3 regions of the Mesorhizobium sp. SP-1A genome follow, and region 2 is predicted to be linked to each of the others. Evidence: predicted binding sites of a transcription regulator. Region 2 holds the regulator's gene; each other region holds the start of a gene.
The links. Region 2 encodes LexA, which represses DNA repair genes until DNA is damaged. Its sites were predicted from a motif close to TGTTCNNNNTGTGTTCNG; they were not measured.
Positions count from the first base shown of each region.

Region 1 (9,963 bases), on a different contig from region 2:
CTTCTCGGTCTCGGCATATGGGTCGGCTTTCCGACCGTCGCCGCCTATCAGGACATGACCAGCCTTGTCTCCGGCCTGGAAGCGCCCAACGCGCGCTGGAACGCCTATGTCGAGAAAGCCGTCGCCGGCTCCGTGCACGCCGCGCAGATGCCCTTCGCCGACGGCGACGCCGTCACCGGCTCGATCTCGGGGTCCGGCGTCGATCTGCCCGGCGTCGGCCACGTCGCCTTCGTGGGCAAGAGCGGGGTGGTGGGCGAGACCCCGGACGAGGACCGCGTCGTGCGCGGCGACAAGAAGAACCGCATCGTCCAGATCGCTCCGGTGGCGCCGCCGAAGAACTTTTCCGCGGGCTCCATATTCCAGCGCACCTCGTCGTTGCTGCGCCCCTCGCTCGACAGCGGCCTGAAGCTCGCCTTCGCCAAGCCGGCCATCAAGGGCAAGGAGGTCGAAATCGCCTCCGCCTTCCACTTGCGCGAAGACGGGAAGACCACTTCCGGCGTGCCCTCCATGCTGGCTTCGCTGGTCACCAGCGACAAGGCCGACGTGCTGGCCACGGCCTATGCGCCCGCGGAGCCGGACTATGCCAAATCCTCGCCGTTCGAGGCGCTTTTGAAGGACGAACAGCCGCAGGACGGCCGCTTCATACCGCCCATGGCCAAGGGCGATCATTGGTGGATCCAGAACCCGTTGCCGGCCAGCGTGTTTTCCAAGAAGGAGCAGGCCTGCCTGGCCGAGGCCATCTATTTCGAGGCGCGCTCCGAGTCGCTGCGCGGCCAGGCCGCCGTGGCCCAGGTGGTGCTGAACCGCGTGCGCAATCCGGCCTATCCGGGGTCGATCTGCGACGTCGTCTACCAGAACCGCCACTGGCTCAACGCCTGCCAGTTCTCCTTCGCCTGCGACGGCCGCCGGCATCGCGTCACCGAGCCGAAATACTACAAGACCGCGCAGGACATCGCTATGGCCGTCACCGCCGGCAAGATCTTCCTGCCGGAGGTCGGATCGTCCACCCACTATTACGCCGCCTATGTGCGTCCGGGCTGGGCACGCTACATGAAGAAGATGACCCGCATCGGCCTGCACATCTTCTACCGCACCTATGGCGGCGGCTGGAGCTGACCAGGATTCCGTCTCGTCAAGCCCGCCTGCCGGCGCCGCGGCGGGTCGGATTCGCCTGCCGGGAAGCGCGACGGGCGGCGGGCACGATGTCGCACTCCAATAAGCCATTGATTTAACAGCGCGAAATTGTTTCGGGTAAAGCTTGGCCCTCGGCTTGACGCGAAAGGGGGCTCTAACTATGTTGCCCGCGACTTGAAGCGGCCGAACGATGGCGTTCCGGCCGGGCAGGGAGGTTGCGATGGCCGATGAGCATGGGCCAGCCGGAACCGGAGGCAAAGACCCGGCCCGCCAGCACGATGCCGGCGTCCGCGACGAGGAACTTGAGCGCCGCCGGCGCGAGCTTGGAGCATCGCTTGCGACCAGGCTGCCGGACCGGCTCGAGGGGGAAGGTGCAGCGAAGGCCGAGCGTCCCGTCGGGTATGCGCAGGCATTCAAGCTGTCCAGCGAGTTCATCGCCGGCATAGCTGTTGGCGTTGCCATTGGCTGGATCGTCGACCGTATGGCAGGCACGTCGCCCTGGGGGCTGATCGTGTTCCTGCTGCTCGGTTTCGGTGCCGGCATTTTGAATGTCCTGCGCTCTGCGGGGCTTGTTGCCGAGTTCGGGCAGGGCCGAAAGCCGCGCTCGGACCCGGACAAATGAATTGAGGCGCCGCTTTCCAGTGGCTGACTGAAGTGAGAGGGCCGCCGGCCTTCAAGGGGATTGAAAAAGTGGCAGCTGACAAGGTCGATCCGATCCACCAGTTCCATATCAACACCATCGTCCCGATCCACGTCGGCGGCTACGACCTTTCCTTCACCAATTCCTCCCTGTTCATGGTCGTGGCCGTGCTCGTCGCTTCGGCCTTCCTGGTGTTCTCGACGTCGAGCCGCTCGCTGGTTCCCTCGCGCTTCCAGTCCATGTCGGAGATGACCTACGAGTTCGTCGCTTCCATGCTGCGCGATGCCGCCGGCACGCAAGGCATGCGCTTCTTCCCGTTCGTGTTCTCGCTGTTCATGTTCGTGCTGGTCGCCAACCTGCTCGGCCTGTTCCCCTATTTCTTCACCGTCACCAGCCACATCATCGTCACCTTCGCGCTGGCGATCCTGGTGATCGGCACCGTCATCGTCTACGGCTTCGCCAAGCACGGCTTCGGCTTCCTCAAGCTGTTCGTGCCGGAAGGCGTGCCCGGCGTCCTGATGCCGCTCGTGGTGCTGATCGAGGTCGTTTCCTTCCTGTCGCGCCCGGTCAGCCTCTCCGTCCGTCTTTTCGCCAACATGCTGGCCGGCCACATCACCCTGAAGGTGTTCGCGGGCTTCGTGGTGTCGCTGAGCGCGATGGGCGCCGTCGGCGTCGCCGGCGCCGTGCTGCCGCTCTTCATGGCCGTCGCGATCACCGCGCTCGAGGTGCTGGTGGCCGCGCTGCAGGCTTACGTTTTCGCCGTGCTGACCTGCATGTATCTCAACGACGCGCTGCATCCGTCGCACTAGGAACCTGCCGGCGGGTGTTCGCCGGATCGCATCGAAGCTTTTCCAGATTTCAAAGGAGTTGGACATGGAAGTTGAAGCAGCAAAGTACATCGGCGCCGGCATCGCCTGCCTCGGCATGGGTGGCGCGGGCATCGGCCTGGGCAACATCTTCGGCAGCTACCTGGCGGGCGCGCTGCGCAATCCGTCGGCCGCCGACGGCCAGTTCGGCCGCCTGATCTTCGGCTTCGCCGTGACGGAAGCTCTGGGCATCTTCTCGCTGCTCATCGCTCTGCTGGCGCTGTTCGGCTGATTGGGTCGTCTGTGGGCCTGGCCGCCGGGCGGCCGGCCCGAATGATAGGAACGACGTGATGTTCGTGACACCTGCCTATGGGCAAGAGGCCGCGCCTGCCGTCGAAAGCGGCGCGGGCGCCGAAGGCACGCATGCCGGCACCGAGGTGCCGGGCAATGCCGGGCATGAAGGAGGCACTTTCCCGCCCTTCAACCCGGCGACGTTCCCCTCGCAGATCCTCTGGCTGGCGATCACGTTCGGCCTGTTCTACCTGTTCCTGAAGAAGGTCGCGCTGCCGCGTCTCGGCGGCATCCTCGAGGAACGCTCCGGCCGGATCGCGCGCGATCTCGACCAGGCAGCCAAGCTGAAGGGCGAGGCCGACGCGGCTGTGGCGGCTTACGAGCAGGCACTGGCCGAGGCCAAGGCCAACGCCAACGCGATCGGCCAGCAGGCCCGCGATGCGGCCAAGGCCGAGGCCGAGGACGCGCGCAAGGCCGTCGAGGCCGGGCTCGAAACGAAGCTCGCCGAAGCCGAGAAGCGCATTGCCGACATCAAGGCCAGCGCCATGAAGGATGTCGGCACCATTGCCGAAAGCACCGCGACGGCCATCGTCGAGCAACTCGTCGGCAAGGCCGACAAGTCCGCGATCGCTGCCGCCGTGGCGGCGGGCCGCTGAGGAGATCGCCATGGACGCAACCTCCCTCGCGACGATGTGGGCGACGATCGCGCTGCTGATCTTCGTCGCCATCGTCATCTACGTCAAAGTCCCGGCCGCGCTCTCGAAATCGCTTGACGCGCGCGCCGACCGCATCCGCAGCGAGCTGGACGACGCCCGCAACCTGCGCGAGGAAGCGCAGGCCCTGCTGGCCGAGTACCAGAAGAAGCGCAAGCAGGCCGAGCAGGAGGCCGCCGACATCGTCGAGGCCGCCAAGCGCGAGGCGGCGACGCTGGGCGAAGAGGCGCACAAGCGCACCGAGGACTACGTCGCGCGCCGCACCGCGCTCGCCGAGCAGAAGATCGGCCAGGCCGAGCGCGAGGCGATCGCCGAAGTGCGCGCCAGCGCCGTCGATCTGGCGGTGGAAGCGGCTCGTCAGGTGCTTGCCTCCAAGATCGACGCCAAGACCGGCGCCGAACTGTTCAAGGCTTCCCTGAGCGACGTGAAGGCCAAGCTGAACTGAGCCGTTCGGCGACGTCTTGTCCGCCTGGATTTCAAGAGCCGCCGGGGCAACCCGGCGGCTCTTTTCATTGCGGGCATGGCGAGGCCTGATCGAACCGGGAGGGCCGCGCGGGAACGATGGGCAGGAGTTTTCTTGTTCGAGTTCCCGTGTTGCTCCGGGCCTGCGAAGGAGTGTTTTGCCGTCGGCGGCATTCCGGCGCGGAATCACGGCTAAATGACGTGACGGCAAAATCAAATGATAAGATGGAGCGGGCTGGAAGCACCCTCCAAAGCCGTGATCGTAGACCGTTCATGGAAGATCGAAACGATCTTCCGTTTGTTCCGGACGGAAATCGGGCACCGGCCTGGAACGCGCAGCCCGGTCGGGCTACCCCTCGGCGATTTCTACGGCGCCGAGCCGGAAGGGGGCGAAGGAGGTGCGGTGGAGCCTGGCCACCGGACCGTGGATCTCGATGGCCGCGCGATGCCGGGCAGTGGCATAGCCCATATGCAGTTCGAAGCCGTAATGCACGTGACGGCGCCCGCAATCGGCCATCATGCGGTCGCGCATCACCTTGGCCACGATCGAGGCGGCGGCGATCGATTGTGAGCGCTGGTCGCCCTTGATCAGGGCGCGGCCCTCGCAGGGCAGGCCGGGCGGCACGTCGCGGCCGTCGGCCAGTGCCAGCTTGGGCCGCAGTGCAAGGCCGCACAGCGCCCGGCGCATCGCCTCCAGGCTGGCCCGCAGGATGTTGGTGGCGTCGATGCCCTCGGCGGAAACCGACGCCATCGAGATGCCGAGGGCGCTTGCCATTATGTTCTGGAACAACGCTTCGCGCTGCTCGAAGCTCAGGCGCTTCGAATCGTCCAGCCCGTCCGGGATGTTCTGGGGGTCGAGCACCACCGCGGCGGCCACTACCGGGCCCGCGAGCGGGCCGCGACCGGCCTCGTCCATCCCGGCCACTGGCCAGATGCCCTGCGATATCGCCCTGGTCTCGACCGAAAAGTCGGGCCTTTCGATTATTTCGAACAGAGGCGGAGAATCGGGGCGCGCGCGAGCCATGGTGCGGCGAGGTTCGCATCGGCCCCGATTCTCCGCAAGGCCCGGCGACCCGGGTGGGGCGTCGAGTCGCGGGCGCCGTCGGCAGCGGGGGGACAGGCCGGACGGATACGGTGGCCTCGCGACAGGCGGCGGGACCGATGAGCATTTCGCGGGCGAGGCGGGATCACCCGCGCGGCACAACGACCATGTGCCGATGTCACAAAAGCATCAGCTGTTCGTTTTCCCTTGCGGCAGGCACGAACTGGTCGGTCCTCAGCACCCGCCGCTCGGCATTGAGGCCCAGCCGCTTGGCCGCGATCTCGAAGCGCCGGCCGATCTGCCAGGCATAGGGGCCGCTGCCCTTCATGCGCTTGCCCCATTCCGAATCGTAATCCTTGCCGTCGCGCATCGAGCGGATCAGGGACATCACGTGCCGGTAGCGGTCGGGATAGTGCCGCAGCAGCCAGTCCTTGAAGATCGGCGCGACCTCCAGCGGCAGCCGCAACAGCACGTAGCCCGCTTCGCGCGCGCCGGCCGAATAGGCCGAATCGAGGATGCGCTCCATTTCCTGATCGGTCAGGCCCGGAACGATCGGCGCCACCATCACCGAGGCCGGGATGCCCGCGTCGGCCAGTTGCCGGATCGCCTCCAGCCGCTTGGTCGGCGTCGAGGCACGCGGCTCCATCGTACGGGCCAGCATGCGGTCCATCGTCGTCACCGACAGCGCGACCTTGGCCAGGCCCCGTTCGGCCATGCGGGACAGGATGTCGATGTCGCGCACCACCAGCGCCGACTTCGTCACGATGCCGACCGGGTGCCCGCGCGCCTCCAGCACCTCCAGGATCTCGCGCATGATGCGCCATTGCCGCTCGACCGGCTGATAGGGATCGGTATTGGTGCCGATGGCGATGGTGCGCGGCTGGTATCCCGCCTTGGACAATTCCTTGTCGAGCAGCCGCGCGGCGTCAGGCTTCGCGAACAGCTTCGATTCGAAGTCCAGTCCGGGCGACAGGCCCATGAAGCTGTGGGTCGGGCGCGCGAAGCAATAGACGCAGCCATGCTCGCAGCCGCGATAGGGATTGATCGAGCGGTCGAAGGAGATGTCGGGAGATTCGTTGCGCGTGATGATGGTGCGCGGCTTCTCCACCTGCACCTCGGTCTTGAACGGCGGCAATTCCTCGAGCGAATCCCAGCCATCGTCGAAGACATGTCGCGTCACCGGCTCGAAACGGCCGGAAGGATTGATGCCTGCCGAGCGGCCGCGATTGCGCTCGGGCCGCACCCGCACGCCGCTTTGCTCGATCATCGCATTTGCCATTTCGGCGCGTCCTGCTCCGAAGGCCGCAATGTCGGCGCGCACGATCTGTTCCATCTTCGCTCTCTCGAAAGGGCTGTCTGCCGGCTGTCGAATCGCTCGTCTCATGAAATTATTCCTATCTCAAGGATCGGAACATATCAAGAACATTTGCGGAGCTGGTGAGGAAATGGGTCACGCTGCCCTTTCCGGTTCCGGCCTCCTTCGCTACCTTCCGGTTCCCGGCGCGGAACGATCTTCTGGCGGCGAGGGTTTTCCCGGCACGGGGGCGAACCGGATCGTGCCGACGTCAGACCTGGCGCGCTGCTCGTGGGTGGCCTGCCGGCAGGTCCGGAAAAAAGGAGGCTGATGCTTCATGCAGGCGGCAGGAAAAATCGAAACCGCGGCGCCGGCCGTCGATCGCGACTGGTGGCGCGGCGCGGTGATCTACCAGATCTATCCGCGCAGCTACCAGGATTCCAACGGCGACGGCGTCGGCGACCTCAAGGGCATCGCGCGCCGACTTGGCTATATCGCCGCGCTCGGGGTGGACGCAATCTGGATCTCGCCCTTCTTCAAGTCGCCCATGCGCGATTTCGGCTATGACGTGAGCGACTATCGCGACGTCGATCCGATGTTCGGCACGCTCGCCGATTTCGACGCGCTGGTGGCCGAGGCGCACAGGCTGAGCCTCAAGGTGATGATCGACCTGGTGCTCTCGCATACCGCCGACGAGCATCCCTGGTTCGTCGAGAGCCGGTCGAGCCGCAACAACGCTAAAGCCGACTGGTACGTCTGGGCCGACGCCAGGCCCGACGGCACGCCGCCCAACAACTGGCTGTCGATCTTCGGCGGCTCGGCCTGGCAATGGGGCACCCGCCGCCAGCAATATTACCTGCACAATTTCCTGTCCGAGCAGCCGGACCTTAACTTCCACAATGGCGAGGTGCAGGATGCGCTGCTCGAAATCACCCGCTTCTGGCTGGAGCGCGGCGTTGATGGCTTCCGCCTTGACACCATCAATTTCTATTTCCACAGCCAGGGGCTGGAGGACAATCCGCCCTTGCCGCCCGAACAGCGCAACGACCAGACCGCGCCGGCGGTGAATCCCTACAATTATCAGGACCATCTTTACGACAAGAGCCGCCCGGAGAATCTGGGCTTCCTGGAACGGTTCCGCGCGCTGCTGGACGAGTATCCGGGTGCCGCGGCGGTCGGCGAGGTGGGCGATTCCCAGCGCGGACTGGAAGTGGTGGCGGCCTATACGGAAGACGGCAAGCGCGTGCAGATGTGCTACGCTTTCGATTTCCTGGCGCCGGAAAAGATCAGCGCGCCGCGGGTGCGGGCGGTGCTGGAGGAGTTCGGCCGGGTGGCCGGCGACGGCTGGTCGTGCTGGGCCTTCTCCAACCACGACGTGGTGCGCCATGCCACGCGCTGGGCAGCCGGCGAACCCGATCCGACCGCTTATCTCAAGGTGGTTTCAGCGCTTTTGATGTCGCTGCGCGGCTCGGTCTGCCTCTATCAGGGCGAGGAACTGGGTCTGACGGAGGCGAACCTCGCCTTCGAGGACCTGCGCGATCCCTACGGCATCCGCTTCTGGCCGGAATTCAAGGGCCGCGACGGCTGCCGCACGCCGATGGTGTGGGACAAAAGCGGAAGGAACGGAAGCTTTTCCGAAGCCAGGCCGTGGCTGCCGGTGCCGCGCGAGCATCTAGCCAGGGCCGTCGATGCCCAGCAGGGCGATGAGACCTCGCTGCTGGAACATTATCGCCGCTTCCTCGCCTTCCGCCGCGGTCATCCGGCGCTCTGCAAGGGCGATATCGAATTCATCGCCAGCGAGGGGGATGTGGTGGCGTTTTCGCGCCGCGAAGGCAACGAGCGCATCGTCTGCGCCTTCAATCTCGGCAGCAGGCCGGCTCGACTGGATCTCGGCGCAGGCGACCTGCAACCGCTGGCGGGGCACGGCTTTTCCGACCAACCGGGCGCGACGCCCTTGCGGCTCGATGGCTATGGAGCGTGGTTCGGCCGCATCGCCTGAGGTGAGGAGACCCTGCGTCGATTGCCTTCGGCATCGATGCAGGGAGCGGCGGTGAGCCACGTAGCGGCCGGAAGACCGGCCTAGGCGGGGCTTTTCAAGGCAGCTGCCGGAAAACGAAAGCGGCGGGCAAGCCTGCCGCTTTGGTTGACTGCGCGGTTTCGATCAGTGACGGAACTGCGGCTGGATGTCGTTGGTCGCACGGGTCTGGCCGTTGTCCTGCTGGACCTTCACCGCCTGCCGATCGACCGAGGACGTGTAGGTGCTGTCGACCGAGGAAGTGGCCTGCGGGTAGGCGTTCTGCGAGCCGTAATGGTCGCTTCCGGCGAAGGCACCGCCGGCGGCGGCGAGAACGAGGGCGGCAGTAAGAGCGATCTTTTTCATTTTCGTACTCCGAAATTCCAAAATGTCATGTCCGTCTAGCGGCGTCCTGGGAGGATATGCGTCGTTCGGACAGCGCTGATCTGGGCGCGTTGCCGGCCAACTTCCAATCACGAAATTGTTCCGTCTGGACCAAGATTCCACGGCTTGAAACGGGCCCGCGATCTCTCCTGAAGTGAATCTCGCATGATTTACAGCGGGTTACGTGACGGCAACCTGGCGTAGTATCAAAAAGGATACTTAGCCGGCGTTCACACCGTCATGCACGCACCGTCAACGGATGTTTCACAAATGACGGCCTTGTCGCCGGCGCTGGCCCCACGGACGCGGCGGCTTGAGGCTTGAGCTTCCAAGCGGGGGGGCGCTACAAAGCGGGCGGTTCAATGGTCGGCCGATGCCTTTCGTGGCGCGCCGGCCGCAGAAGGAGGATGCCATGCTGCGCAAGACGGATTTCTTCATCGACGGGAAATGGGTCGCACCGGTCACGCCGAAGGAGCTGGAAGTCATCAATCCGGCCGACGAGCAGCCCTTCGCGGTGATCTCGCTGGGGTCCGCCGCTGATGTCGACAAGGCGGTGGCGGCGGCGCGGCGCGCCTTCGACGGTTGGAGCCGTACCAGCCGCGAGGAACGCCTGGCCGCGCTGGAGCGGCTGCTGGCCGCCTATGAAAAACGCATGGGCGATATGGCCAAGGCCATTTCCGACGAGATGGGCGCCCCCATCAAGCTGGCATTCGAATCGCAGGCCGCCTGCGGCGCCGGCCACATCAAGTCCTTCATCCGCACGCTGCGGGACTTCACCTTCGAGCACGCGCTTGACGAGCGCAACCCGCAGGAGCGCATCGTTCATGAGCCGATCGGCGTGTGCGGCCTGATCACGCCCTGGAACTGGCCGATGAACCAGGTGACGCTGAAGGTGGTGCCGGCCATCGCCGCAGGCTGCACGGTGGTGCTGAAGCCGTCGGAAGTGGCGCCAGTGTCGTCCATCGTCTTCGCCGAAATGATGGAGGAAGCGGGTTTTCCGGCCGGAGTGTTCAACATGGTCAACGGCGACGGCCCAACCGTCGGCGAGGCGCTGTCGCGTCATCCCGGTATCGACATGATGTCCTTCACCGGGTCCACGCGCGCCGGTATCGCCGTGTCCAAGGCGGCGGCGGAAACCATCAAGAAAGTGGCGCTGGAACTGGGCGGCAAGTCGCCGAACATC
Region 1 is NZ_JAVXZD010000001.1:555,818-565,780, forward strand. It holds gene QU595_RS02660 (cell wall hydrolase) at 1-1,116, shown strand, start outside; gene QU595_RS02665 (AtpZ/AtpI family protein) at 1,355-1,756, shown strand; gene QU595_RS02670 (F0F1 ATP synthase subunit A) at 1,825-2,583, shown strand; gene QU595_RS02675 (F0F1 ATP synthase subunit C) at 2,648-2,872, shown strand; gene QU595_RS02680 (F0F1 ATP synthase subunit B) at 2,931-3,527, shown strand; gene QU595_RS02685 (F0F1 ATP synthase subunit B) at 3,538-4,029, shown strand; gene QU595_RS02690 (ribonuclease HII) at 4,396-5,070, opposite strand; gene QU595_RS02695 (PA0069 family radical SAM protein) at 5,267-6,421, opposite strand; gene QU595_RS02700 (alpha glucosidase) at 6,720-8,381, shown strand; gene QU595_RS02705 (DUF680 domain-containing protein) at 8,544-8,762, opposite strand; gene QU595_RS02710 (aldehyde dehydrogenase family protein) at 9,193-9,963, shown strand, end outside.
Region 1: a site for LexA is predicted at 6,496-6,513, ahead of QU595_RS02695 (PA0069 family radical SAM protein). Genes of this name have one in related genera too.

Region 2 (9,963 bases):
CGGGTTGGCCCCGGAAGAACCGGCAAGACGCACGGTCGAGGTGGAGGCATTCTGCTCGTGGTCCGCGTGCAGGATGAAGATGCGCTCCATCGCCCGCGCCAGCACCGGGTTGACCTTGTATTCCTCGCACGGCACCGCGAAACACATGTGCAGGAAGTTGGCGGCGAAGCCGAGATCGTTCTTCGGATAAACGAAGGGCTGGCCGATGTAATATTTATAGGCCATCGCGGCGATGGTCGGCATCTTGGCGATGAGCCGCATCGAGGCCACCATGCGCTGGTACGGATCCGAGATATCCGTCGAGTCGTGGTAAAAGGCCGAAAGGGCGCCGACCACGCCGCACATCACCGCCATCGGGTGCGCGTCGCGGCGGAATCCGGTGAAGAAGCGCGACATCTGCTCGTGCACCATGGTGTGGCGCTGGATGCGGCGGTCGAAATCGTCCTTCTGCGCCTTGGTCGGCAGTTCGCCATAGAGCAGCAGGTAGCAGACTTCGAGGAAATCGCCGTGTTCGGCCAACTGGTCGATCGGATATCCGCGATGCAGCAGGATACCCTTGTCGCCGTCGATGAAGGTGATCTGCGATTCGCAGCTTGCGGTGGAAGTGAAGCCGGGATCGTAGGTGAAGACGTCGGCGGTGCTATAGAGCGAACTGATGTCTACGACGTCGGGACCAAGAGTGCCACTTCGCACCTTGTACTCGTGAGTTTTGCCGCCCAATTCCAGTTTCGCAGTCTGTTCGGTCATCGCAAACTCCTTGTCGTTTCTTCTTGCCCGCCAGGCAAATCAATCCTGCTACGCAAATGCCGGAGATTTTTCGGAATTCAGCAACACTTCCCAACGGGAGGCTTGGCTCGATTGGTCCAATGCCAATGTTGCACCGCAAAAAACCCTCTTTCAATGCCAATCTTGTTGGTCCAGCTTTCCTAATCGATTTGGTCTTCGATACGGGCGAGGCTTTCTTTGCGGCCCAAGACGGCCAATACGTCGAACACGCCGGGCGACGTGCTGCGGCCCGTCAATGCCGCGCGCAGCGGCTGCGCGACCTTGCCCAGCTTCAGCCCGGTATTCTCGGCGTAAACCCGAACCGCTGCTTCCGTGCTGGCCGCAGACCATTCCTCAAGCGCCTTGAACGGCGCAAGAATGCCCTTGAGAACCGCCCTGGCGTCGGCATCGAGAATGGCCGTGGCCTTTTCGTCGAGATGGAGCGGCCGTTCCGCAACGATGAAGGTCGCACTGTCGGCAAGTTCGACAAGGGTCTTGGCTCGCTCCTTCAAGCCGGGCATGGCCTGCAGAAGCTGCGCCCTGGTGCGCTCGTCAAGCCTGGCCGCCAGCGGCTCCGCTCCGGGCAGATAGGGCAGCGTCTGCAGCAGGATCTTCAAGAGCGCGGAATCGTCCATGCTGCGCATATGGATGCCGTTCAGCGCCTCCAGCTTCTGGAAATCGAAGCGGGCAGCGCCCTTGTTGACATCGACGATGTCGAACCAGGCGATCATGTCGGCGATGGACATCACCTCGTCGTCGCCATGGCTCCAGCCGAGCCGGGCGAGATAGTTCAGCAGCGCTTGCGGCAGATAGCCCATCGCGCGATAGGCCTCGACGCCCAAGGCGCCATGGCGCTTGGAAAGCTTGGCGCCGTCCGCGCCGTGGATCAGCGGGATGTGCGCCATCTGCGGCACCTGCCAACCCATGGCGTCGTAGATCACGGTCTGGCGGGCCGCATTGGTGAGGTGGTCGTCGCCCCTGATGATGTGGGTGACCCCCATGTCATGATCGTCGACGACGACCGCATGCATATAGGTGGGGTTGCCGTCGGAACGCAGGATGATGAAATCGTCCAGGTCCTTGTTGGGGAACCGCACCTCACCCTGCACCAGATCACGCACCACCGTCTCGCCATCGGAAGGGGCCTTGATGCGGATGGCGCCCGGAACGCCTTTCGGGGCTTCGGAAGGCGCGCGGTCTCGCCAATGGCCGTCATAGCGCGGCGGGCGGCCCTCGGCGCGCGCCTTTTCGCGCATGGCCTCCAACTCGGCCGGGGTCTCGTAGGCGTAGTAGGCCTTTCCGAGGCGCACAAGCTCCTCCGCAACCTCGCGGTGGCGCTGCGCGCGCTCGAACTGGGAAACCGGCTCGCCGTCCCAGGTCAGCCCCAGCCAGGACAGGCCGTCGAGAATCGCGGCCGTCGCCGCCTCGGTCGAGCGCTCGCGGTCCGTGTCCTCGATGCGCAGAAGCATCGTGCCGCCGGTGTGCTTGGCATAGAGCCAGTTGAACAGCGCCGTGCGCGCGCCGCCGATATGCAGGAAGCCGGTGGGCGAGGGGGCAAAACGGGTGACGACCTTGTCGGACATGGGACTTCCGTGGGCGGGCCCTGGAACGCGGGCGATGCAGGCTTTCGTGGTTCGCGCGTTCATGTAGCATAGGAGGTCAGGGGCGCAAGGGGCAGGTCGTGGCTGGATGGGGCCGGGACACGAGCGAGGGCAAAAACGCGACGGTCGGCGTCAGCGAGCGCGATCTCTTTATCGATAAACAGTCGATTTCACCGACGATTTTTCTGCCGCCCAGACATCCGCCCGAGACGACGGCAGAAGATGGAGGCACTCCTTCCATTCCCGACCGGGCACATGGGCGCCGGTCCGGCTCTTGGCGCCGGCTCGGATTCCTGTCCGGGCTCCGGCTCTCCATCGAGACCCTTGCCGGGCGGGCGGCCGAGGCCGCCGTGCTGGAACTCGACCGTGGGGCGGCTTTTCTGCTCGTTCCCGTGTTTCTGGGGGTCGGCGTAGCCTGGTATTTCTCGCTCTCGCAGGAGCCCGGCTTCCTGCAGCCCATCGCGACATCGCTCGTATTGGCGGCGATCGTTTTCGCCACGCGCGCCCGGCCGCGCACAAGGCTCCTGGCGATGGCTGGGCTGATGTGCGCTCTGGGGTTTCTCGCCGCCAAGTTCGAGACCTGGCGGGCCGGCACCGCAATGCTGGGGTCCGAAGTTTCGACCCGCATAACCGGCCAGGTCGTCTCGATCGACCAGATGGCAAACGGGCGCATACGCCTGACCCTCGACGTGGCCGAAACGGCCCGGCCAAAGCTGCGCTACCGGCCCGAACGCGTGCGGCTTACCGCGCGCAAGGTGCCCGAAGGATTGAAGGCCGGGGCGGTCGTTGCCGGCTATGCGCGCCTGCTGCCTCCAACCGGTCCCGTGCGGCCCGGCGGCTATGATTTCTCCTTCCAGAGTTATTTCGAAGGCATCGGCGCCACGGGATTTTTTCTTACCGATCCCAAGCTGGTCTCGGCCTCGCCCGTGGCGGCGGCGAGCCTCTCGCTGTCCATAGAGAACGCGCGCGATGCCATTGCCGACCGGATTCGGCGCAGCATTGGCGGTCCGGAGGGTGAGATCGCGGCGGCGCTGATCGTAGGCGTGCGCGCCGGCATCCCCGAGGAGATCAACGAGGCGATGCGGCGCACGGGCATCTACCACATCATCTCGATCTCCGGTCTGCATATGGCGCTCGTGGCCGGCACCATCATGGGGTTGCTGCGCGGCGCGTTCGCATTGTTTCCGGATTTTTCCGCACGGCATCCGGTCAAGAAATATGCCGCCGCCACTGCCTTGCTGTGCACCGCGGCCTATCTGCTGATTTCCGGCCTCGTGGTCGCCGCCGAGCGCAGCTTCATCATGTTGGCGGTCATGCTGTGCGCGGTTCTCTTCGACCGGGCCGCCCTTACCATGCGCAATCTTGCCATATCCGCGCTGGTCGTGATCGCGTTCTCGCCGCATGAAGTGGTCGGCCCCAGCTTCCAGATGTCGTTTGCGGCAACCGCCGCGCTGGTAGGCGCTTTTGCCGGCTGGACGGATTATAGGGCACGGAAGGGCCGATCGGCTCATATGCCGGTGACCGATCGCTCCCTTCCAGCCGCGGCAGTCGGCTGGCTGGGAAAAGGACTGGTGGCCGCTTCGGCGACCACCATCGTCGCCGGTCTCGCCACGACGCTTTATGCCGCCTGGCATTTTCAACGGATTTCGCCGCTCAGCCTGTTTGCCAACCTGGCCGTCATGCCGGTCGTATCGCTGGCCGTCATGCCGTTCGCGGTGTTCAGCGCGCTGGCGATGCCCTTCGGCGCGGACTGGCCCTTCCTCTATGTGATGGGGAAGGGGCTGACGGCCATGATCGCCATCTCGAACTGGCTGTCGGAGCATTCGCCGGTCGACGGAATAGGGCTGATCTCCTTGCAATCCGTCCTGCTGGTTACGGTCGCGCTGGTGATCGCCACCATGGCGACGACATGGTGGCGGCTGGCCGCCTTGCCTTTCGCGATCGCCGGTATCCTGACGTTGCGCGCGGTAGAGGTTCCGGATGTGCTGGTGGCCGAAGACGCGCGCCTCGTCGCGGTGCCGATCGGAGGCTCCGAGCTTGCAGTCAACCGGCCACGTCCCAGCGCCTTCGCGATGGATAATTGGCGCCGCGCCATGGATGCCGAAAACCTGGTTCTGCCGGAACGGTTGAAGGGCCCGGACCTGCGGTATACAGGCATCGATGCCAGTGAACTGCCGCCCGGCAGCCCGTTCCTGTGCGGCGCTGGACTGTGCGTGGCGCGCCATCCGAACGGAGCGATCGTCGCGCATGCGTCGACCCTTACCGCGGCGCGGTCCGCATGCGGCTTTGCGGCGCTCATCGTCATCGAGGACGCGACGGCAGCCGATCCCTGCAACGACCCGCTGATCGCCGTCGTCACGAAGCGGGATCTGGCCCGTTCCGGCAGCGCCGCTGTCCGCTTCAATCCGGCTTCGGCAACCGCGCAAGCGGAAATCCGCTTCGCCATCGAAGACGACTACCGTCCCTGGCATGTCCAGCGCCGGTTCTCCCGCGATGCAAGGGGATTGCCGCCATACCAACCGAAATCCGGAAAGCAGCGGTCGCCCAAGTCTTCTTCGCCGACGCCGTCGGCCTCACCACCGTCCGACGACGAAGCCAACGAGCCACAGGCGCGCTATCAATAGCGCCGGATCAGCCCGACGAGTCGCCCCTGCACCTTGACGCGATCCGGCCCGAAGATGCGCGTCTCGTAAGCGGGATTGGCCGCTTCCAGCGCGATCGAGGCGCCTTTCCGGCGGAAGCGCTTCAATGTCGCTTCCTCCTCGTCAATCAGCGCCACGACGATTTCGCCGGGGCTGGCGGTGTTGGCGTTGCGGATGATGACCGTATCGCCGTCGAAGATGCCGGCCTCGATCATGGAATCGCCCTTGACCATGAGGGCGTAGTGCTCGCCGCCGCTGATCATGTCCGGCGGCACCGAGATCGAGTGCGTCTTGTGCTGGATCGCGTCGATCGGGACACCGGCTGCGATACGGCCCATCACGGGCACGGAAATGGCGGGCGCGGCGTCGTCGTCATTGCTCGCAGCCGGGGCGCGGGGCGTTTCCTTGACCGGCCGGCCCAAACTGCCCTGGATGACGCTGGGCGAGAACTTTCGCGCCGCATTGAGGCCGGGAGCGATCGAGTCGGGCAGGCGCAGCACTTCCAGAGCCCGCGCCCGATTGGGGAGGCGGCGGATGAACCCGCGCTCCTCCAGCGCCGTGATCAGCCGGTGAATGCCGGATTTGGAAGCAAGATCAAGCGCCTCCTTCATCTCGTCGAAGGAGGGGGGGATGCCGCTTTCCTTCAACCGCTCGTGGATGAAAAGGAGAAGCTCATGTTGCTTGCGCGTCAGCATTGTTGCCCCCGAGGGATCGGAATCAGAAAAACAAACCCGGAACAAACACTATCTGTTCCAGTTGTGTTCCGCAACCGTTTAAAGTTCTGTGAACGCGTTGACGATTTGTTCAGCGCAGCATCAGCACGGTGCAGGTGTCGCCAACCTGCGCGGCTGGCGCGAATGGTGCCCGCACGATCAGCCCATCGGCATCCGCCAGCGTCTTGAGCATGGACGAATCCTGCACGCCAAAGGGTGTCGCAACCGTCCGCCCGGCGTCTTCCTTCAGCACCACCGCACGAACGTAATCCTCGCGCCGGTCGTTGGCAGGCATGGCGATGCCGAGCGTGGCTTCACGCATCACCTGCTGGAATGGCCGTCCGCCGAGGCCAGCGAGCAGGGGCTTCAGGAAAAGCTGCGAACAGACGATGCTCGCTACCGGATTTCCCGGCAAGCCGATGCAGCGGACGCCTTGCAGCCTGCCGAACATCAGCGGCTTGCCCGGGCGCATGGCGATGCGCCAGAAATCGAGCTTCATGCCCTCGGAGGTCAGCACGTCGTTGACCAGATCGTGGTCGCCGACCGAAGCACCGCCCAAAGTGACCAGCACGTCTGCCCTGGCGGCGACGGCTTTCCTGATGAGCGCCGCGATGGCTTCCCGGTTGTCGGAGGCGATGCCGAGATCGAGAACGTCTGCGCCCACCGAGCGCGCCGCCGCGACTACGCCGAAAGCGTTCGACGCGATGATCTTGCCCGGACCGAGATCGCTGCCGGGCGGCAAGAGCTCGTCGCCAGTCGCGATGATCGCGACCAGCGGCCTGCGCACCACGTCGAGGCGCGGATGGTTGGCCGAAGCGGCAAGGGACAGCGCCGCTGCATCGAGGATGCGGCCTTTCTTCAACAATATCTCGCCTTCGGAGAAGTCGAGGCCGGTAAACCGGATATGACGACCCGGTGCAGAGCCTTCCAGCACCTGGATCAGGCCTTCTCCGAGGTCGCGGACATTCTCCTGGATGACGATGGCGTCCGCGCCGGCGGGCAATGGCGCCCCGGTGAAGATGCGAACCGCTTCGCCGCTGCCGACATGGCCTTGAAAAGGGTGGCCCGCGGCGGCAGTGCCGACAACGGCGAGCCGGGCCGGCACGGTGGCGACATCGTCCGCGCGCAACGCATAGCCGTCCATGGCGGAGGCGTCGAAGGGAGGCTGGGTGCGCAGAGCGGCCAGCGGGCCGGCCAGCACGCGCTCAAAGGCTTCGGAGAGCGCGACGCTTTCAGCCGGAAGCGGTTCGACGCCATCCAGCAGCCTCGCCAGCGCCTCGGAAACCGGAACCAGCGCCATCAATCGCCTGCCTTGTAGTCGCCCGATTTACCGCCGGTCTTTTCGACCAGCCGGATGCCGGAAATCGACATGGCCCGATCCACGGCCTTCGCCATGTCGTAGATGGTCAGGCAGGCTACGGAAGCGGCCGTCAAAGCCTCCATCTCCACACCCGTCTTGCCGGTTACGCGTGCGAGGGCCGTGACCTTGAGGCCCGGGAGGGCATGTTCCGGCTCGATGTCGACCGAAACCTTGGTCAGAAGCAGGGGGTGACAGAGCGGGATCAGCTCATGCGTTTTCTTGGCGGCCATGATGCCGGCGATGCGGGCCGTGCCCAGCACATCGCCTTTCTTGGCGTTGCCCTCGAGGATCGTCCGCAGTGTTTCGGGACGCATCGAGACGAAGCCTTCAGCCACGGCGGTGCGGACGGTTTCGGCCTTCTCCCCCACATCGACCATATGCGCCTCGCCCGATGCGCCGATATGGGTGAGGGATGTGCCGGAAGACATGATCAGGCGCTCTCCGCCGCCGCATCCAGCCCCAGCAGGCGCCGCGTGGCGGCAGCGACGTCGTCCTGCCGCATCAGGCTTTCGCCGACGAGGAAGGTGCCTATGCCGTATTTGTCAAGACGCTGGCAGTCGTCATGGGTGAAGATGCCGCTTTCGCCGACAAGCAGCCTGTCAGCCGGGATCATTGGCGCCAGACGTTCGGATGTTTCGAGGCTGGTTTCGAAGCTGCGTAGGTTGCGATTGTTGATGCCGATCAGGCGGGAGCCAAGCTTCAGCGCCCGCTCGGTCTCCGCCTCGTCATGCACTTCGATGAGAGCATCCATGCCAAGCGCGAAGGCGGTTTCCTCGAGCTCCCTGGCCAAGGCATCGTCAACGCTCGCCATGATGATGAGAATGGCGTCGGCCCCCCAGGTGCGGGCCTCGTAGACCTGATAGGGATCGAACAGGAAGTCCTTGCGCAAGGCGGGCAACGTCACCGCATTGCGCGCCGCGACGAGGAATTCAGGCGCGCCCTGGAACGACGGCGCATCGGTCAGAACCGAAAGACAGGCCGCGCCGCCCTGCTGGTAGGCTTTCGCCAAGACAGGCGGGTCGAAATCGGTGCGGATAAGGCCCTTGGACGGGCTTGCCTTCTTGATTTCGGCGATCAGCGCGAACTGGCCGGCGGCGCGCTTCGTCTCCAAGGCCCGCAGGAAGCCGCGCGGCTTGTCTGCGTCCCTTGCCCGCGCCTGGAGGTCGGAGAGCGGCATGCGAGCCTTGGCAGCGGCGATCTCGTCGCGCTTATAGGCTTCGATCTTTTTCAGGATGTCGGTCATGACGCTATCTGTTCGAGACCGTTACAAGGGTTTCGAGCACCTTGCGCGCCGCACCTCCGTCTATGGCTTGCGCTGCGCTCGCCATGCCGTCCTCGATGCGCTGGGCCTTGCCCGCCACAACCAGGCCCGCGCCGGCGTTCATCAGAACCGTATCGCGATAGGCGCCGGGCGCTCCGTCAAGCAAGTCGCGCAAGGCCTTGGCGTTATACTCGGAATCGGCGCCGCGCAGTTCCTCGCGCGTGCGGCGTTTCAAGCCTACGGCCTCCGGCGTCAGCGTGAAGGTGCGAACCTCGCCGCCGACCAGTTCGGCCACGTGCGTCTCGCCGGTGGTGGTGATTTCGTCATAACCGTCGCCGTGGACGATCCATGCGTGTTCGGTCCCCAGCGCCTGGAGCGTTTCGGCCACCGGGACCACCCACTCGGGCGAAAAGACGCCGACCAGCTGGCGGCCGACACCTGCGGGATTGGTGAGGGGCCCGAGCAGGTTGAAGATCGTGCGGGTTCCCAGTTCCACGCGGATTGGGCCGACATGCTTCATCGCCGGATGGTGGGACGGCGCGAACATGAAGCCGATGCCGGCTTCCTTGATGCAGCGGCCGATCGCCTCCGGCGGAAGCTCGATGTTGACGCCGAGCCGGGTCAGGACATCGGCCGTGCCGGTTTGCGAGGACAGGCCGCGATTGCCGTGCTTGGCGACCGGCACGCCACAGGCCGCGATGACGAAGGCCGAGGCGGTGGAGATGTTGAAGCTGTGCGAACCGTCCCCGCCTGTGCCGACAATGTCGATGGCGCCGGAGGGAGCCTCGACGCGCAGCATCTTGGAGCGCATGGTGGCGACCGCGCCCGAAATCTCGCCCACGGTCTCGCCGCGCACGCGCAGAGCCATCAGGAAGCCGCCGATCTGGCCGGGCGTGGCGTCGCCCGACATGATGATGTCGAAGGCCTCGCGCGCCTCTTCGAAGGACAGCGGGGTGCCCGCCGCCGCCTTGGCGATGTAGGTCTTCAGCGCGCTCATTGGTTCATCGCCTGGGCGAGGGCCGTCTGGTCCACACGCACGTCGTACTGCGACTGCAACTTGGCGACGAGCTCATCCAGCAGGTCGTCGGAGATACCCGAGGCAAAGGACTTCTGCAGGTCCGGCGCCACCGAGCCCGCATCGGCGCCCGCCGGTTCGATGACCTGCGCGACCTTGAACAGGATCTTGGCCTCGCCGGTGGGCGCAGAGACCAGGCCGACGCCGGCTTCGGGGACCTCGAACATGGCTGCCGCGCCTTCCTTGCCGAAATCGACGTCGTCAGCCTCGCGTTTCAGGCCGCGCTTGGTCTGCTTCTCCAGCTTCAGTTCGGCGGCGACGGTATCCAGCGTGGCTCCGTCCTTGACGCGCTTTTCAAGCTCGTTGGCCTTGGCGAGAAGCCGCTTTTCGGTCTCCTCCTTCGTCCAGTCGGCGACCACCTTCTGCCGTACTTCGTCGAGTTTACGGTCGTGCGCGGGCGTGACGCCGTTGACCTCATAGAACACATAGCCGTTGTCGGGCGTATTCAGGCCGTCGTTTTCGATGCCTGTCTCTGCGTCGAAGACAGAGCGGATCAGGACGGCGGAATCGGGCAGGCCCGCTACGACCGTGCCGTCCGGCTTCTGC
Region 2 is NZ_JAVXZD010000010.1:69,868-79,830, reverse strand. It holds gene gltA (citrate synthase) at 1-747, opposite strand, end outside; gene gltX (glutamate--tRNA ligase) at 927-2,348, opposite strand; gene QU595_RS27585 (ComEC/Rec2 family competence protein) at 2,447-4,990, shown strand; gene lexA (transcriptional repressor LexA) at 4,984-5,703, opposite strand; gene glp (gephyrin-like molybdotransferase Glp) at 5,813-7,021, opposite strand; gene moaC (cyclic pyranopterin monophosphate synthase MoaC) at 7,021-7,509, opposite strand; gene trpC (indole-3-glycerol phosphate synthase TrpC) at 7,512-8,324, opposite strand; gene trpD (anthranilate phosphoribosyltransferase) at 8,329-9,339, opposite strand; gene QU595_RS27555 (peptidylprolyl isomerase) at 9,336-9,963, opposite strand, start outside.

Region 3 (9,963 bases), on a different contig from region 2:
CGAATCTTGATCGCTTCGGTCGTCAGTTCGCCGTACGACTGCATCGTATCAACAGCCGCAGTCGACAAGACGTCGATGTGCTCGTCGATATCCTGACGAAGCGTTTCGAGCCGCATCTTTTCGATCAGATTTGCGTCTTCCGGAATCTTTGAATATTCCTCACGCTTCTTCTGGTTGGCATTTTCGGCAGCCTTGGTGGCTTCGTTGAGAACAGCGGTGATCTGGATCATGCTGGTGTTGTTGTCACTAAGACCGTCGATCTGGGTAACCATCTTGTCCAGATGCGTGCGAATGGAGCCAAAGCGTTCCTTGCCGGACTCGACGAACTTGAGCGCAGCGGCCACCATGTCAGCCTGCCGCTGAGTGTGCTGTTCACTGGTCAGATCGAGAAGCTCACGAAGCTTGCCGATTTCGAATGAGTCAGGGCGGTTTTCATTGCGCTCAGCAATCTCGGCATCGAGCTTGTTCAGCTGATCACGAACGGCTTCAACGTCCTGGTGAAGCTTGACGATCTCCTGACGGCGATCCTCCATCAGCTTTTCGTTGACCTTGATCTGGGTCATGGAAGCGGCCTTGATCTGGCCATAGCCGAAAAAGCCCTTGTCCTGTGCGAGAGCGACATTGTTGACCTCAAGATCCTTGATGGAGGCTTCCGCCTGACGGATCGAATTCAAGATGCCAGCGATCTTGCTGTCGAGTTCGTCCTTCTGCACCTTGATGTTGGCTTCCCATTCCTGGTCTTCCCGAATCTGATCGAGAACCGCCCGCGTCTTGCCGTCGACACGAAGCTTGTAAAGCGCGTCGATAATTTCGTTCAGCGGACGAATCTTGTTGAAGAAATCTTCAAGGTCGTCGTTGAGCTGACCATAGTTCTTCTGAAGTTCAGCAAAAACCTCGGTGTCAGTCAGCTTGATACGGTCCTTGGACATCTTTTCGGAAACCGCATTCATATACTCCTTGAACGAGTCGAACTCCTTCAGGCGCGTGCGGTTTTCTTCCTTATTTTCCGTGAATTCCAGCGCCTTGGCAGCATTTTCCATTTTCTGCTCAGGGCTGAATTCAGGATTAAAGATAATCTTGAAGAACGTATTTTCCTGAATATTGGCCAGCGGGCCTTCTTCAGTCGCCGTGCGGCTGCGGAAACGCACGCGCTCGGACGGGGTTTCGCTCTGTGTCGTGGACAGTTTGGGGCTGAATGCTTCACTCATCTAAGGTTCCTTTCCTTTGTTTGCGGTTATCGACGCCAAAATCCGATTTAAGAGCGGCATCGATAATGTTGGTTGTATGTGGTATTAAATAGATATGCTTGTCAACATATTTAACGCGTTTTATTGGCTCAATCGCCAATAAATCTGTCATTCCCGTTTTGAGAATTCTCATGACTGGGGCCAACGTCGGCAGCCATGGAAATTAGATTCGTCAGCGTATCAATGTGCGCCAACGATTGATTCAGGGATATTCAGCTTTCAAGCGTCGTGCTTATTTCTGAAATTTCGGGGAGACGACAGGCAACAGGAAAGCCATAACCAGAGCGGCGGCCATGACAACACCGATGGTCATGCCAGAGGAAATTTCTGTCTTCGGCTCAAGTCTTTTTTCAAGACCCTTTACCGTTCGAACGACGCCCTGATGTTTAGGCTTAAGGCACGCAATGGCAGGTGGCTCGGGGTCCGATCTGTCATGGTTTGTTGGATTGTAGATGTTCAGCGGATGCCACATGTGCGTAGGGCTGTAAATCTCATTCAGCATGAGCGCTCTCCTTTGCTTTCAGGATCGCGATGCAGGACGCGATTGCGGAGTTTGCAGCTGTTCCGTCGCCTGTCACGACATCATGTTCGAAACGGTTCAATGCGACGCCAGAATTTCCAGCCTCTGGATAATCATGAATGGTGAAAACAGCCTTCGGATAGCTCTCGCGGCTGAGCTTGATGATGGCGTTCAAATTGTCAGTAACCAGCGGAACCTTGCGGGCAAAGCCGTTGAAGGCTTCGTGCAACTCAAGTCGCTCTACCGTTTCGGCCTCGATTTCATTGGTCAATTGCACGACAGCAAACGAATGTTTCGCCATTGGCACAAGCGGAGCACCCCAGACCCAGACATCGCCACTTTTATGCGGAGCGAGCGCGTTCAGAACCTCAAGATCGATTTCTCGATCAGGTCCTTCCAGGTTCTCAAGCTTTTTGATCAGTTCGCAATATTTTCCCATCGATACCCCAAGAATGCGATCTCTGACCGCCCTGCCCTATTGCGCTATTTAAAAATTGTTGTCAATAAATTTGCTACTTGAATCTATTGAATTTCGAATAAATATGTTGAATAGCTCTGAAATGTGGATATAAGTCAGGCAACTGAAAGGGTTATTTTCATGCTGATGTCTCCTACCAATACGACATCCGTGCCTTTTTCCCGCGCAGTCGCATTGAAGCTGCAGGAGTGCGACATCACATCCACCTTCGCTGAGGCAGGCTCCTATTTTGTAGCGGGCTTCAAGGACGGCAATCGTCTGGTCTACGCGCACTTCGCTGACAAGGCGTCGTACAACCGCTATTGCGGCCATGAGCCGGAACTGTCGCCGCAGGAACAATACGAGGCCTACAGGAACTACGAACGCAAACTGGAAGCCTGACGCCTATGAGATGGCTTGGGGGCATCTCCGCTAAGTCTCTCGCTTAGTCAGCTCCTGCATCGCCCATTCAAGAGCCATTTCATAATCCTCGGCGGAGGGTGAACCATCGTCCTGGCTGATATCGATCTCGCCTGCCAGTCGCGATGTGAGCGCCTCGATGATGGCCTCCAGCCGTTTCTTTGTTAGCCGAACTCGCATGGTCTTCTCCTTGGTTGCCTCTTACTAAGGCTAAGCAGGAGGCAAAATGTGCGGTTCGGCTGCAAATTTATATCAGGTGTGGCTTTCGTCTGCTTCAACCATAGTTGGTAAAAGGCCTCCGCCTCCTGCTTTCGAGGAGCGCAATAAGGGAACCACCATGACGACTGAACGGACACCATTCTATAAACGCACGCTGGACAGTTTTGCCGATCACATCATTACGCGCCAGAGACAGCGCAAGGATGGGAATTGGCATGCCGTCCTGGATTGCAGCTTTGATGATCAGGTTTCAGATCCTGATTTCAGTCCATATGGCTACGGCGCAACTCGTGAGCAGGCGGCCGAGCGCTGCGCACATGCTATCCGGCAGGATGCGATTGGTATCGGAAAGTTCGCTCCGCATTCGGTTCTGAAAGACGGCTATGACTTGCATTTCCGCCTCATGCGGCACTGGGAAAAGAAGGAGCGCCTGGAAGCTGCTGGTGTCGACCTGGTGGAAGCCACTTCTCGCGCTCATGACGCCTTTGCAGTCTGGAACCTGAACGGTGAGTGGCTTAACAAGGTGAAGCAAACAAGGACTTTCGATTTTGACGTCCAGCTCGCCATCGCTGAGATGATGGTTCAGCTTCGCGAATACGCTTCCCTCGATCCAGACGAAGCCAAAATCAAGGCTGTCACTGAATTCAAAGCCAAGTTCGCAAATGAAGTCGGCTGGCGAGTTCGAGCTACCGACGAAACGTGGGCAGAACTCGATAGGCAGTTCGATGAAGCCATCCAGACATTGGATTACCTGGCCGCGCCAGGCTGGTAGCTCGAACTCAACCCTTGTCAGCTACGGCTTCTTCTTCCGCCTTTTCACGGTCGAGTGCCGCTACCAGATCGCTCAGGAGGTTTGGATTGCCGCTGACGCGAACGCCAGGCCAGTTTGAAGCCACAAACTTGCCGTCCTTGAACTCGCCCTCGATCTCATCGAGGACGGTTCCTGTGTTTTGAAAGGGACGTTCAGCCATCTCAGTTCATATCCTTGAAGCGGTTGATCTCGTGAAGGGCATCTGCTTCCGTCTCGATCCCGTCCCAGAAGCAGGCTTCTTCGGCGTCGCTGGCCACCTTGTAGTCCGACCACTTCGGATCGCCATTACGTGCGCGGTGGTTTTCGCTAATGTACCCATCATGAGCTGCTGACCAGTTCCAGCCCAGCGCTGCAGCTGCCTGCTTGTACATTTCGTTGCGAGCCGCAGAAAGGCTGGCTCCATCGTTCGGTTCAGAGGATGCGTGTGGAATCATGATTGCTCCCGTCGTTGTGCAACTGCATATCGAAATTGAGAATTATTCGCAATGAAAAAGCGCTGCCGAAGCAACGCTTTTTCATTATATCATCATCAATTCAGTGCGCCTTGCCCTACATCGAAGGCCCTGCTTCCTTATCGTGATCTGGCTTGTTTCATAATTCATTTTCGAACTATGTCCCCACCGCCATTGAGGGGATCTAAATTTGCCACTGACTTGCTATGAAGCACCTCAATGACGCATCTGCACCATGCTTTGAGGCATAGAACAGATATTCTACGCATTAAACGGACAATGCATTATGCATATTAGTATGCCCTTGATAATCCACTCATTGTAGCCACGTCTCTGCAACGAACGAACCATCTGCGGTTCTTGGTCGAGCAGCTATCAAACATACTGTGCAAATAAGACACATTTGTTTAATGCTGTTCACCAACATGGCCTTATTTAAAATGATGTCAACTTATTTCTTTCTGTTTATAAATTTTTTAACAGCGCAATTAAAGCCATCAACCTGATGGGCGAATTATGAAACAAGCCAATCATATTTCGGATCATTGTGCTTCAGCCAGTAATCACGAGCCATCTCACCAATCTTGGGGTCATCGAATTTGACGACTGAATGACTTGTCCCAAAGCAGTAGTCGCCATAGCCATCCCGAATTGATTCAAGCGCGTCCAATTGCGGCCAGTGGTATTGTCCCGTCGTTAGGCGGGGATTCTTCATGTACTGGATGTCGCCAACCAGGATGTAGAAGTCGATCTCTTCCTTCGTGGATGCAAATGCCATTTCTTCACCGTGCGCTCTCTTCCAGACATTGCCGCGCTCGACGAGTGTAAGAGAACCTTCACGACGATGAGAGTAACCGTTTCCATCTGTTCCACAGGCGTAGATTGGCATAGGGGTCACGCCATCGTTGCAAAATTCGCCAATCTGGTCATACCAGATGTGCTGGATTTTGAAGATTTCACCTTCCTCGTCCATAACGATGTCCATTTCCCAGAACTTCGTATCCGGCAAATCGCCAATGCGACGCTCTTCCTTGCTTCTCTTGTCCATCATTTCGGATACGCCGTCGATAGCGGCAAGCGAAGGCGTCCAGATTTGGAAGCGGGTGCCTTTGTCGTTCTCGACGAGGGCGTAACTGTCGTTTTCATAGAGGCCGCCCTTATCGTGACCGCAGGTGCGGCCGTAGTGAATCTGCGAGTATTCGACGACTTTTACGACGCTGCCGTGCTGAATACCCTTGTTTGCCCAACCTCGTTCGCCCTTGTCGAGATCGATTTTAACCGTGGTGCCTACTACCGGAATTTTCCCCATTGCCCTCCCCTGAAATCTGTCGATGCCATATCGATTGTGTTGGGTTTCTTTTTGCACGTTTTAAGGCTTGAAACAACGACTATTCCTGCCAGAATTCTAGATAAGAGGGATAATTTTCGATTTTGAAAGGGAATAATATGGGCGAGGCAAAACGCCGGAAGGAACTTGGCCTTCCACCGAAAACACTCAAGCTCACCGATGAGGACAAGCTAGCGCTTGCTGCGCGTTACGGCACGGCAAGACTGGCTTTCATGGAGTGGCCCGCACCCTTTCCTGAGGGGCATTCCTATAATCACGAGCTTGCTGTTCGTATCGAGAAGGACTTCAAGCCAGGAAATTGGGCAATGTCGCGAAGCGCTCCGAACGATATCGCCTGCCTGGTAGCACGTCGTGAGCAATACGAGGTCAAGCGCTATGATCTCGAACCTAAGGTGTATGACGCCATGGACGAGCTTTTAACTGCACATCCTGATATGATTGTTCTACGCCGACTCGATGGATTGGTGACCCTCGTTAAAGTCCAGACTGACGTAGATCGCATCCTTCAGCGATAATTCACAAAAGAGAGCGTCAGAGAATTATTCTGGTGCTCTTTTTTTTAATTCCCCTTGCCTAATGAGAACAAAACGGGTACATCACATCGCCTAAGATAAGAAAGGCGGTCAGAATGGCAAAAGCTTCACTCAAGCTTGTAGAGGACAACACCAACAAGGCGAAGGCGCTCGATGCCGCGCTGTCACAGATTGAGCGTGCATATGGCAAAGGCTCGATCATGCGATTGGGGCAGAACGATCAGGTCGTCGAGACCGAGGTCGTTTCGACAGGATCTCTGTCTCTCGATATCGCGCTTGGTATTGGTGGCCTTCCGAAAGGACGCATTGTCGAAATCTACGGGCCTGAAAGCTCGGGCAAGACGACTGTGGCTCTGCAGGTGATTGCCGAGGCTCAGAAGTCTGGAGGCATCTGCGCCTTTGTAGACGCCGAGCATGCTCTTGATCCTGTCTATGCACGGAAGCTCGGCGTCAATCTGGATGATCTGCTGATCTCTCAGCCTGACACTGGCGAGCAGGCTCTGGAAATCACAGACACGCTCGTTCGCTCAGGCGCTGTTGACGTCCTGGTCGTTGACTCGGTCGCGGCTCTTACGCCACGGGCAGAAATCGAAGGGGAGATGGGCGATTCACTCCCCGGCCTGCAGGCTCGCCTTATGTCTCAGGCGCTGCGCAAGCTGACTGCCACGATCTCACGGTCGAACACGCTCGTGATCTTCATCAACCAGATTCGCATGAAGATTGGGGTCATGTATGGCTCTCCGGAGACCACGACAGGCGGCAACGCTCTCAAGTTCTATGCGTCCGTGCGCTTGGACATCCGTCGCATCGGCTCCGTCAAGGACCGTGATGAAGTCGTCGGCAACCAGACCAAGGTCAAGGTCGTCAAGAACAAGATGGCACCACCTTTCAAGCAGGTGGAATTCGACATCATGTACGGCGAAGGCGTCTCCAAGACGGGTGAGATCATCGACCTCGGCGTGAAGGCTGGCGTCGTTGAAAAGTCTGGAGCGTGGTTCTCCTATAACTCCATGCGGCTCGGACAGGGGCGTGAGAACGCCAAGCAGTTCCTGAAGGACAACCCTGACCTCTGCAACGAGATCGAAGCCAAGTTGCGCCAGGATGCGGGGCTGATCGCTGAACAGTTGCTCGACAATGGCGGCCCTGAGGGGAGCGAAGGCGACGATATCGAGCCGAACGACGACTAAGGCTTCACTACATTGAGATGACGAAGGCAGGCTGAGAGATCGAGCCTGCCTTTACCTTTTTGCAGTAGGAACTATTTCGTGTAGTTTCTCGGGTAAAGGAGCGATGAGATGCCTTTGAAAAGACGGCCGAAGGACAGATATTCGGATGAGTTTGCAAGGGCCATTGTTCTTAACGGATTTCGAGACACAGTCCTTGAAAACATCCACTCAGGGGAGGACCCTGTTTCTCGCACTGGTGATTTTTCGGACGTAAAGGTTGTCACACCCGATGGCGAAATCCCATGGACGAAAGTTTCTCGCATTACCCAAGCTGAGATGAAGGAACTAATAATCGAAGCATTCAATGTCACGTACACTGCATTGACCAACATGACGAACATCCCGTTCGTCGAAGGGTTTGCAAAATCAGCTATGAATGAAACTCGTTCATGGAATCCTCCAGAGATAGACGAGGCCCTGATCGCTCGATTTGAAGCAGTGGGCAGAAAGATCCTGTCAGGAAGATGAGTTCCCGCAACGCTGTCGACCAAGCGTGTCACTTTCATAAATGTACGTCAGTTCCTACCTGAATTTGGGAAGTGTGAAATCTTCTGACTGCCCATCGTTCGCATTCTCGCGAGTTGCAACCACTCTTGGCTGGTTCAGCCACTCGTCATACGGATATTTTTTGCCATCCAAAAAATAGAGTTTGTCTTCCTTGGTGACGACGGCGGGGCCAAGATGATTATCGACCTTGTTGTAGAGGCCATATCTTGCGTCCCAAGCTCGAACGAACAATGCGCCTTCTCTCCCTGAGATAGTCACGCAGTGTGTTTCAGGGTCGTGATTGGGTATCTCCTCGATGGTCGGTGTTCTATACGGCTTCTTGTCTGGTAGCGTGTCTAGAAACGATTTTACGTTAGCGACAATTTCGCTCCTTTCGGTGGTTTCAGAAACCAGACGCAGGAGATTCTCTTTTTCGAATGGCCGCGTTTCGTGACACGAGGTAAGCCATCCTCGGTCCTTTTCCACCAGTCGGATCAGCTTTGAAACGGCCATGTCTTCTACGGAAGGAGCGATAATAGTCACCGTCTTGCCGTAGGAGGCTACGTCGCGAAAAACTGCCCGCTTGCTCCAATCCTTGTGCAAGACAGCTGTGGAGCTATCTACGCCGTCGATATAGAAACCATGCGTTTCCGAGAATGAAGAAAGCGCTCCAAAGATCGCTGCGATTTCCTCTGAAGCTTCAAGGCCTTCATTGGCAGGGAGAGCTTCCCACTGCTTGAAATTGGCGGGATACGCGTCAATCTCATTGGACGTTCTCATTAGAACGGGTGCTTCTGGCCAGCCGACCAAGACAGATTGGCTTCCGACTACCACGACCAAGTCGGTCTTAAAGTGCTCGCCGAGAGCACGTCCCACACGATCTAAGTCTACCTGGGTCCGAACCGATGATCGTGACATAATTTATCTCCCTCAAGTCGATTGAGTCTATCCTCAACCAGTCGCTTTGCCGCCTTCCATATTCTTCGACGGTAGGCTTCGGAATCGAACGGTGGGAATGACATCGTGTTAAAGGGGGATGATATTCTTAATCTGTAATTGTCTTCGTCTCTCGACGTAAGCTCTTTTTGGATATCAAAGATTGAGTCTTTTGAGAGGATTTCTTTCCACTCAAGTATGAAGTCAACCTCGCCATGCTTTTCTTCCATGGTTGATATCTTTTTACGAGCTTTTTCAAGCAATGAAGGGTCAAGCTTAATCAGCCGCGCAATAATCCTGTGCGCGGCCAACTTGAACTCCTCATTGATAAGGTCGACTTTGGTCATGTTTTTCAAAGGCTCGTTTCGGTTAATGTAGTAGGGCCGCCGTGTAAAAGCAACACGATAGCCCGTCCTATGCATCCTTTGACTGCCCTGTCTAAAATGGTCGGCTTGTCCCAGTTTCAATCCACGCTCACGTGAATGAGCGACCTTTAGTCCATTAATTGACCGGAATCGGCAATGCGGAGCCAGTCGGCTTCGTCTTCTGCTTGGCCCTGATCTTTTCTTTGATCTCCGGCTGTGAGATTCGGCGAAGTTCGGTTTCTCCCGCCTCGGCCATGCTGAGTCCATGAGCGTAGCTAAGCGAGGCCAGCGTCACGATTGTGCCACCGAGTTCCTGATTAGGCTCACCGATATCACGGCTGAAGACATATTCGACCAGCGCATGAGCGCGGTCGGCCGAGTAGCCAAGCGACTGTGCCAGTTCGATGGCCTCTTCCATGAAGCGGTCAATGCGCTCGATCTTGTCATGCGCAATCCTGTGGCCGAAGCAGTCTTCGAGCCAGGCACCAACGCGCTTCTGATAGGTGACGAACGTATTCCACGCAGGCAGCGGCAGTTCGTTGCCTGAACGAGGGATAGACCGCTTCAAAGGATCATTCGCGATTGCCTCAAAGCCACGAGCGAGCGCTTCATCAAGCGAGAAACGGCTGGAGGCAATGAATTCATCGGTGCGACTGGATGGTTGTGGCTCCCATTCCCATTCACCGTTCTTGTTCAGGACGGAAGAACCGTTCGACACGCACCAGAGATTGTCTCCGCGATGGACGACTTCGATGTGGTCATAGCCATGAGTCCGCCGCTTGCTGTCGTCGGTGATGGTGAAGGCTTCAGCCATCGACACGAGCTGGCGTAGACGCTCATTTTCGGTTCTGAGTTCGTCGTAAAGTTTGAGGACCTCAAGCGTGTCGATGTCTTCGTGGCCAAGTTTTCTGCGAGCAACATGTAAACTCACCAGATATTCGAG
Region 3 is NZ_JAVXZD010000002.1:311,971-321,933, forward strand. It holds gene QU595_RS10220 (hypothetical protein) at 1-1,208, opposite strand, end outside; gene QU595_RS10225 (hypothetical protein) at 1,201-1,380, opposite strand; gene QU595_RS10230 (hypothetical protein) at 1,480-1,749, opposite strand; gene QU595_RS10235 (hypothetical protein) at 1,739-2,206, opposite strand; gene QU595_RS10240 (hypothetical protein) at 2,366-2,626, shown strand; gene QU595_RS10245 (hypothetical protein) at 2,657-2,824, opposite strand; gene QU595_RS10250 (hypothetical protein) at 2,982-3,635, shown strand; gene QU595_RS10255 (hypothetical protein) at 3,643-3,834, opposite strand; gene QU595_RS10260 (hypothetical protein) at 3,836-4,108, opposite strand; gene QU595_RS10265 (hypothetical protein) at 4,641-5,435, opposite strand; gene QU595_RS10270 (hypothetical protein) at 5,573-5,989, shown strand; gene recA (recombinase RecA) at 6,103-7,194, shown strand; gene QU595_RS10280 (hypothetical protein) at 7,303-7,701, shown strand; gene QU595_RS10285 (DUF6036 family nucleotidyltransferase) at 7,756-8,637, opposite strand; gene QU595_RS10290 (hypothetical protein) at 8,607-9,002, opposite strand; gene QU595_RS10295 (hypothetical protein) at 9,157-9,963, opposite strand, start outside.
Region 3: a site for LexA is predicted at 6,053-6,070, ahead of recA (recombinase RecA). Genes of this name have one in related genera too.